Regions from separate parts of the Pseudarthrobacter sp. NPDC058196 genome, predicted to be linked through region 1. Evidence: riboswitches for the same ligand, from Rfam matches in the RefSeq annotation. Region 1 holds a riboswitch; each other region holds the start of a gene.
The links. A riboswitch is a leader RNA that binds a small molecule or an ion and turns the genes downstream of it on or off. The one in region 1 is predicted to bind thiamine pyrophosphate.

Region 2: another riboswitch for thiamine pyrophosphate. It lies ahead of thiO (glycine oxidase ThiO); the one in region 1 lies ahead of thiC (phosphomethylpyrimidine synthase ThiC).
Region 3: another riboswitch for thiamine pyrophosphate. It lies ahead of ACFVVC_RS08735 (ECF transporter S component); the one in region 1 lies ahead of thiC (phosphomethylpyrimidine synthase ThiC).

Annotation. Positions count from the first base shown of each region.
Region 1 covers NZ_JBHVVN010000003.1:18,065-20,321, reverse strand. The annotation lists gene thiC (phosphomethylpyrimidine synthase ThiC) at 1-1,155, opposite strand, end outside; TPP riboswitch at 1,151-1,258, opposite strand; gene ACFVVC_RS05170 (amidohydrolase family protein) at 1,339-2,257, shown strand, end outside.
Region 2 covers NZ_JBHVVN010000003.1:351,793-354,049, forward strand. The annotation lists gene thiO (glycine oxidase ThiO) at 1-1,185, opposite strand, end outside; TPP riboswitch at 1,180-1,299, opposite strand; gene thiE (thiamine phosphate synthase) at 1,327-2,019, shown strand; gene ACFVVC_RS06635 (RNB domain-containing ribonuclease) at 2,049-2,257, shown strand, end outside.
Region 3 covers NZ_JBHVVN010000005.1:120,158-122,414, reverse strand. The annotation lists gene ACFVVC_RS08740 (ABC transporter ATP-binding protein) at 1-655, opposite strand, end outside; gene ACFVVC_RS08735 (ECF transporter S component) at 655-1,278, opposite strand; TPP riboswitch at 1,346-1,486, opposite strand; gene ACFVVC_RS08730 (DUF4235 domain-containing protein) at 1,715-1,978, shown strand; gene mnhG (monovalent cation/H(+) antiporter subunit G) at 1,979-2,257, opposite strand, start outside.

The sequences.
Region 1 (2,257 bases):
CGTGTCCAGCTCGGCGAACTGCGCTGCGTCGTTGGCGTCCGCCGTGGAACCGGGCCGCAACCCGTCACCCAGGGAGAATGCGACGTCGTACTTGGCGAAGATTTCGCAGAGTTCGTCGAAGTGCGTGTACAGGAAGTTCTCCTGGTGGTGGGCCAGGCACCAGCCGGCCATGATCGATCCACCGCGCGAGACGATGCCCGTCACCCGGTTGGCCGTAAGCGGGACGTAGCGCAGCAGGACACCGGCGTGGATGGTCATGTAGTCCACGCCCTGCTCGCACTGCTCAATGACCGTGTCCCGGAAGATTTCCCAGGTCAGCGCGTTGGCCTCGCCGTTGACCTTTTCCAGTGCCTGGTAGATCGGCACGGTTCCGATCGGGACGGGAGAGTTGCGGATGATCCATTCCCTGGTGGTGTGGATGTCGTCCCCCGTGGACAGGTCCATCACCGTGTCCGCGCCCCACTGGGTAGCCCACTGGAGCTTGTCCACTTCTTCGGCGATGGAGCTCGTCACGGCGGAATTGCCGATGTTGGCGTTGATCTTCACCAGGAAGGCCTTGCCGATGATCATCGGCTCGGACTCGGGGTGGTTGATGTTGTTCGGGATGATGGCGCGCCCGGCGGCCACCTCGCTCCTGACCAGTTCCACGTCGCAGTTCTCCCGCAGCGCCACGAAGCGCATTTCCTGCGTGATGATGCCCTGCCGGGCGTAGTGCATTTGGGTTACTGTCCGGCCGTCGACGGCGCGGCGGGGCACCGGCCGGGCGCCCTTCCACTCCGCGGAGGCTGCTCCGCGGCGCACGGCCGAGCGGCCGTCGTCGAGCAGGTTGCGTTCCCTGCCGGTGTAGGCCTCGGTGTCCCCGCGCGCCACAATCCATTCGGCGCGGAAGGGCTGCAGCCCGCGCACGGGGTCGCTGCCGGGGCCCGCAGTCCGGTAGGTCCGGAAGGGGGGATTCGGCGTGCCGTTCGGCGATGGCTCAAGGGCGATTTCCGTCACCGGTACCCGGATCCCGGAACTGGCATCGTCGATCCATGCCAGGGAATGCGATGCCAGGGACTGCGTCACCGGCGGTGTGGATCCGGTGTCGGGACCGCTGGCCGAATCGGAACCGGACGGCAGCAGGGCAGGGTTCAACTGGGTGTTTTGCGTACTCAAGGGAATACTCACTTCCTTCGCCGGCATTACCCGGACAGGTTCAACGGTCGCAGGCTGCGTCAGCCCGATCTCAGCCCCTGCAAGGGCACCCGTGTGGTCAGCAACGAAGCTACCACAGCCCTCCGGAAGCCCGATGTAACAATCGATGATGCTAGCCTGACCGGGCAACGAAAGGATGCCCGGATGGCAGGAATCATTCACTTTCGCGGACCTGTCCTGGCTGCGCCGGAGCAGGTGCGGCACGGACTCTGGTCCGTGGACGGCACGCTCACTTTCCGCCGGCCCGCACCGCCACCTGACCGGGTACTTGACGGCTGGGTGTTGCCGGGCTTCGTGGACGCCCACTGCCACATCGGGCTGGGGCCGGCCGGTCCGGTGGAGGCCGCCGTGGCGGAGGCACAGGCGCTGGCGGACCTCAACGCCGGAACCCTGCTGGTCCGTGATGCCGGTTCGCCGGCCGATACTCGCTGGATGCAGGGCGGCAAGGAATTCCCGGTACTGATCCGCGCGGGCCGGCACATCGCCCGGACCCGGCGCTACCTTCGCGGCTTCGCCCACGAAGTCGAACCCGAGAGCCTCGTCGAGGCCGTGCGCAAGCAGGCCCGGGACGGTGACGGCTGGGTCAAACTGGTGGGGGACTGGATCGACCGGCGCGCCGGTGACCTGGCGCCCTCTTTTCCCGCCGCCGTCGTCCGCGACGCCGTCCGTGCCGCGCATGACGAAGGTGCGCGGGTGACGGCCCACTGCTTCGCCGAGGACACCCTGGACCAGATGCTCGACGCCGGCATCGACTGCATCGAGCACGCCACCGGGCTGCTGCCCCGCCACTTGCCCCGGTTCGCCGAGCAAGGCGTGCCGATCGTGCCCACCCTCATCAATATCGCCACGTTCCCGGACATTGCCGCCCAAGCGGAGCCCAAGTTTCCACGGTACGCGGCCCACATGAGGTCCCTCTGGGAGCGGAGGCTGGAGCGCGTAGCGCAGGCTTACGCCGCCGGCGTACGCATTTTCGCCGGAACGGACGCCGGCAGCGTCATCCGCCACGGCCGCATCGCGGACGAAATTCTCGCCCTGCACGGTGCGGGCCTGCCGATGGCTGCAG
Region 2 (2,257 bases), 330 kb from region 1:
TGCGCAGATCGCCGCTGCGGCAGGAGTGAGCAGGACTCCGTGCCGGAAGAACCCCGTGGCGATGATCAGCCCCGGTATGTGCCCGTCCGCTGGACCGCCGGATCCCATGGACACCGCAACCCGGCCCAGCAGGGGTGCATTGTCGGGGGTCCCGGGGCGCGCACGGGCGGTGCATTCCAGGAGTTCGAGTTCGGCGACGGCGGGAACCAGCGCCTGGGCGTCCCGGAGCAGCTGGTACACGCTGCCGGCGCTCACGGCGTCGGAGAGCGCGTCCTCCCGTTGGGAGGCGCCGATAACCACCGTCCCGTCCTCCCGGGGCACGATGTACACCGGGATCCCGTGGACCAGCCCGCGCACCGTGGCGGTAACCAGCGGGCGGAGGTGCCGGGGCACGGAAAGCCGGAGGATGTCCCCGTGCACCGGGCGCAGAGGCAGTTCAAGGCCGTGGGGCAGGCCGTCCAGGGACGCGGCGTGCAGGCCGTTGGCCACCACCGTTTCCGCCGCCAGGACAGTGCTGCCGCTCCCCAGGCGGACGCCGGCCACCGTCCCGTCTCTCCACAGCAGTCCGGCCGCGCGTTCCGGTACTGCATACCCCTCACCGGCGCCGGCGACCGCCAGCTCCGGGGTTTCGCGCGCTCCTGCGGCGAGGGCCAGCCGCACGGACGCTATCAGTTTCCTCGGGTCCACCTGGTGGTCCGCCGGGGTGTCCAGCGCGCATGAGATCCCCGGGCTCAGCAGGGGTTCGCGGCTGCGGGCTTCACGCACGGTCAACGGTTCCACCTCCAGGCCGCTGGCCTGCTGCACTGCGCGCAGGTCCATCAGCGCCCGCCGGTCTGCGGCGTCGACACCGACGGCGAGGGTGGGGGTCGTCAGGTAGCCGGTCCCGGCACCGGCTGCGGCGGCGGCGACGCCGGCAGCGAAGCCAGGCCAACGGGATGATGCGTCGAGCATGAGGTCCAGGAGGTCCTCTTCCTGGTAGTGCAGCTCGCTGACGGGGGCCAGCATGCCGGCAGCGGCCCAGCTGGCGCCGGCCCCTGGTGCGTCATCGATGAGCACAACGGACCGACCGGAGCGCTGGACTTCCCAGGCGATTCCGTGTCCCACCACTCCCGCACCGATGACGGCGACGTCGGCCCGGATGGCGTCGTCGGCAGGCCCGGGCAGGCAGTTCTTGGAGGTAGCCATGGCGTGGTTCCTTCCCTACGCCGGTATTAGCCGGATCAGGTCAAGCGGTCGGCTCTGACGCCCTCTCAGCCCGGCGCTTTGTGACAGCTGCCGCGGGCTCCCGCAGTACCAGCCCAGTTTAGAGGAACTAGGCTGGCAGGCATGAATATGTCCCCTTCCTCCTTTCCTGCCCTTGGGGCGGCCCGACTGTACCTCTGCACGGACGCGCGCCGGGACCGCGGCGACTTTGCCCGGTTCGTGGATGCCGCGTTCGCCGGCGGCGTGGACATTATCCAGTTGCGCGACAAGGGCATTGAAGCCGCAGAGGAACTGGACCTGCTGGCGGTCTTGAAGGATGCGGCGGTGCGCCACGGGCGGCTGTGGGCCGTCAACGACCGGGCCGACATCGCTGTCCTGTCCGGCGCACCGGTGTTCCACATCGGCCAAAAGGACCTTCCGCTGGCTGCCGCCCGCACGCTGGTGAACGGCAATGCCGCCGTCGGGCTGTCCAGCCACAGCCCGGACCAGGTCGATGCCGCACTCGCCGCCGCTGCCGGACCCTCCCACCTGGACTATTTCTGTGTGGGACCTGTCTGGGCCACGCCCACCAAACCGGGCCGGACCGCCGTCGGGCTTGACCTGGTCAAGTATGCCGCCAGGGCCGCCGCGGAGGCATCCAACCCGGTGCCGTGGTTTGCCATCGGGGGCATCGACCACGGGAACGTTCACCAGGTGGCGGAGGCTGGTGCACGAAGGATCGTGGTGGTCCGTGCCATTACCGAGGCGGCGGATCCCGCGGCCGCTGCCGCCTCCTTGCTCGACGCGCTGGACGCTGCCGGCCCCGGGCCTGCGTAAACCCAGGACTTGGAGTTACGCTGACTTTTGTGTCACATCATCGGTTGGCTCCCAATGTCCGCGACCATCGGAACGCCTTGGAAGAGGCACTGGGTGCGTTGCGGGCCGAACTAGAACTGCCAGGGCCTTATCCGGCAGCGGCCGTGGACGATGCCCGCGCCGCCGTCGCGGCCCTGAAGCTGCCGTCCTATGACCTGACCGCCGTTGAGTTCGTGACCATTGACCCCGCCTCGTCCAC
Region 3 (2,257 bases), on a different contig from region 1:
AGACCCGGTGCTCCACCACCACCAGGGTGGCTCCGGTCTTGTCCAGGCAGCGCGCCACGGCGTCGCGGACCTCCAGGACACCGTCCGGGTCCAGGTTGGCGGTGGGCTCGTCCAGCAGGATCAGCCCCGGGCGCATCGCGAGGATGCCCGCCAGCGCCAGGCGCTGTTTCTGCCCGCCGGAGAGGGCCGACGTCGGGTGGTCCAGCGGGAGGTGGGACAGCCCGACGTCGGCAAGCGCCTCGTGCACCCGCGCCCAGATGGCATCGCGGGGCACGGCAAGGTTCTCGGCGCCGAAGGCGACGTCATCCCCCACCCGGGAGAGGACCACCTGCGTCTCCGGGTCCTGTTGCATGAGGCCGGACCGGCCGCGACGCTCGCGAGGTGGTGCGCCGTCAACCAGCAGTGAGCCGGATTCATCCGCGTCGCCGGCCTCACCGTCGTCGTTGATGTCACCCAGGACCCCTGCGAGGGCATGCAGGAGCGTCGATTTCCCGGCACCCGAAGGGCCGAGCAGGAGCACCCGCTCGCCCGGGCTGATGTCCACGTCGAGGGCGTGGACGGCAGGCTTTGCCCGGCCGGCATGACGCCAGCCCCAGCCGCGGGCCGTGATGGCGGCAGGGCGCACGCCTCCTGCGGCGTCCTGGGAGGGTGCCATCAGGAGAAGACTGGCTCCGTTGCAGCCTTGCGGGACGCGAAGGAGCTCAGCACCCCGGTGCGGGCCAGGCCACGGGTGGCGAGCCAGGACAAGGCGCCTGCGAGGACGGCGCCGGACACCGTGGTCAGGACGATGTAGGCGAGCTTGTCTGCGCCCGGGTAGGCGATGTTCCAGCCCCACGGCGCGAATGAGTCATTCAGGCCGCAGAAGAAGCCCGCCGCCGCACCAGCCAGCAGGGACACGGGCAGGTTGAACTTGCGGTAGACGAACACTGCGAAGATGATTTCCGCCCCCAGACCCTGGATGAAACCGGAGAAAAGGACGGAGGCGCCATACTGGGAACCCATCAGGAGCTCGCCCGTTGCGGCCACCGTTTCGCAGAACAGGGCGGCTCCGGGTTTGCGGATGATGAGCATTCCCAGCACGCCCGGAATCATCCAGCCGCCGGCCAGGATCCCGGTCAGGGGCGGGTAGGCGGCGTTCATGGGGGCCGAGAGGGCGGCGGCGCCCTGGTCCCAGGCCCAGAAAATGACTCCGCCGGCGATGGCCACAAGGGCCGCCACCACGATGTCGACGACGCGCCAGGACCTGCTGGTGGTCTTCTTGATTGCTGCAGTACTCATGTGATCCTCCTGGGTAACAGGAGGGGAAAGTGGCTCCGGCTGGCGGACTCTAGCCGGTCCGGCCGGACACTTTGAGAACTCGACTCCCTTGCGCCGGTACTAACCGGATCAGGTTCGAGGGTCTGCGGCTGTCCCGCACTCTCAGCGCCCACCTGCGGCTCCCGGCATAGCCAGGTTGTCCGACGGCGGCGCTCCCCTGTCGTTTTTAAGTGTTGATATTCGTTGGGTAACGCGTGTAAATACTGCCCGGATTGGGCGTGGTCAAGTTTACACCCGCAGGGACTGATCGGCGGCCTTGACGGCTGCCGGACCGGATGTGACCGCGGACCGCCTTTGCCGGCCCGGAAAGTATCCCGGCCATGCCCTTGCCCGGACGAGTCCTGGTGTGCGGCTAGGCTGGAGGCAGTCCGTTTTCCGCCCGCAAGGAGTACTAGGAATGAACCTTTTCATCAAGCTGCTCGGTACCGGGGTGAGCCTGGGCGCAGGCCTGGTCGGCACCAAGCTCGTCAACACCATCTGGGAGAAGACCACGGGGCAGAAGCCGCCCAGCGGCAAGGGCGAGGACGTGCCCACCAGCCTGAGGTCGGCATTGACCTTCGCACTGATCTCCGCCTCCGTCAGCGCGATCATCCAGGTCCTGGCCAACCGCGGCACCCAGCGCGCCATCACCCGGTTCGCCAAGACGCAGGACATCGTCTAGCTACTGGCGGTTTTCGCCGTCGTCGTGGTTGTCCGTCCGGGCAGCCTCGGCGGCGGCTTTTTGCACTACGGCCTCGAGTTCATCCGCGGCGAGCAGTTCCCGGTGCAGGTGCTTGGTGCGGTAGCCGGCCCGGCCCACCATGTGCGCGGACACCGGCACCGTGAGCAGCTGGAAGATCCAGGCCACCACCAGGACCGGCCAAACCCACCAGGTGCGCATCTGGAGCCCAATGGCGGCCAGCAGCAGGAACAGGCCCAGGACCTGCGGCTTGGTGGCGGC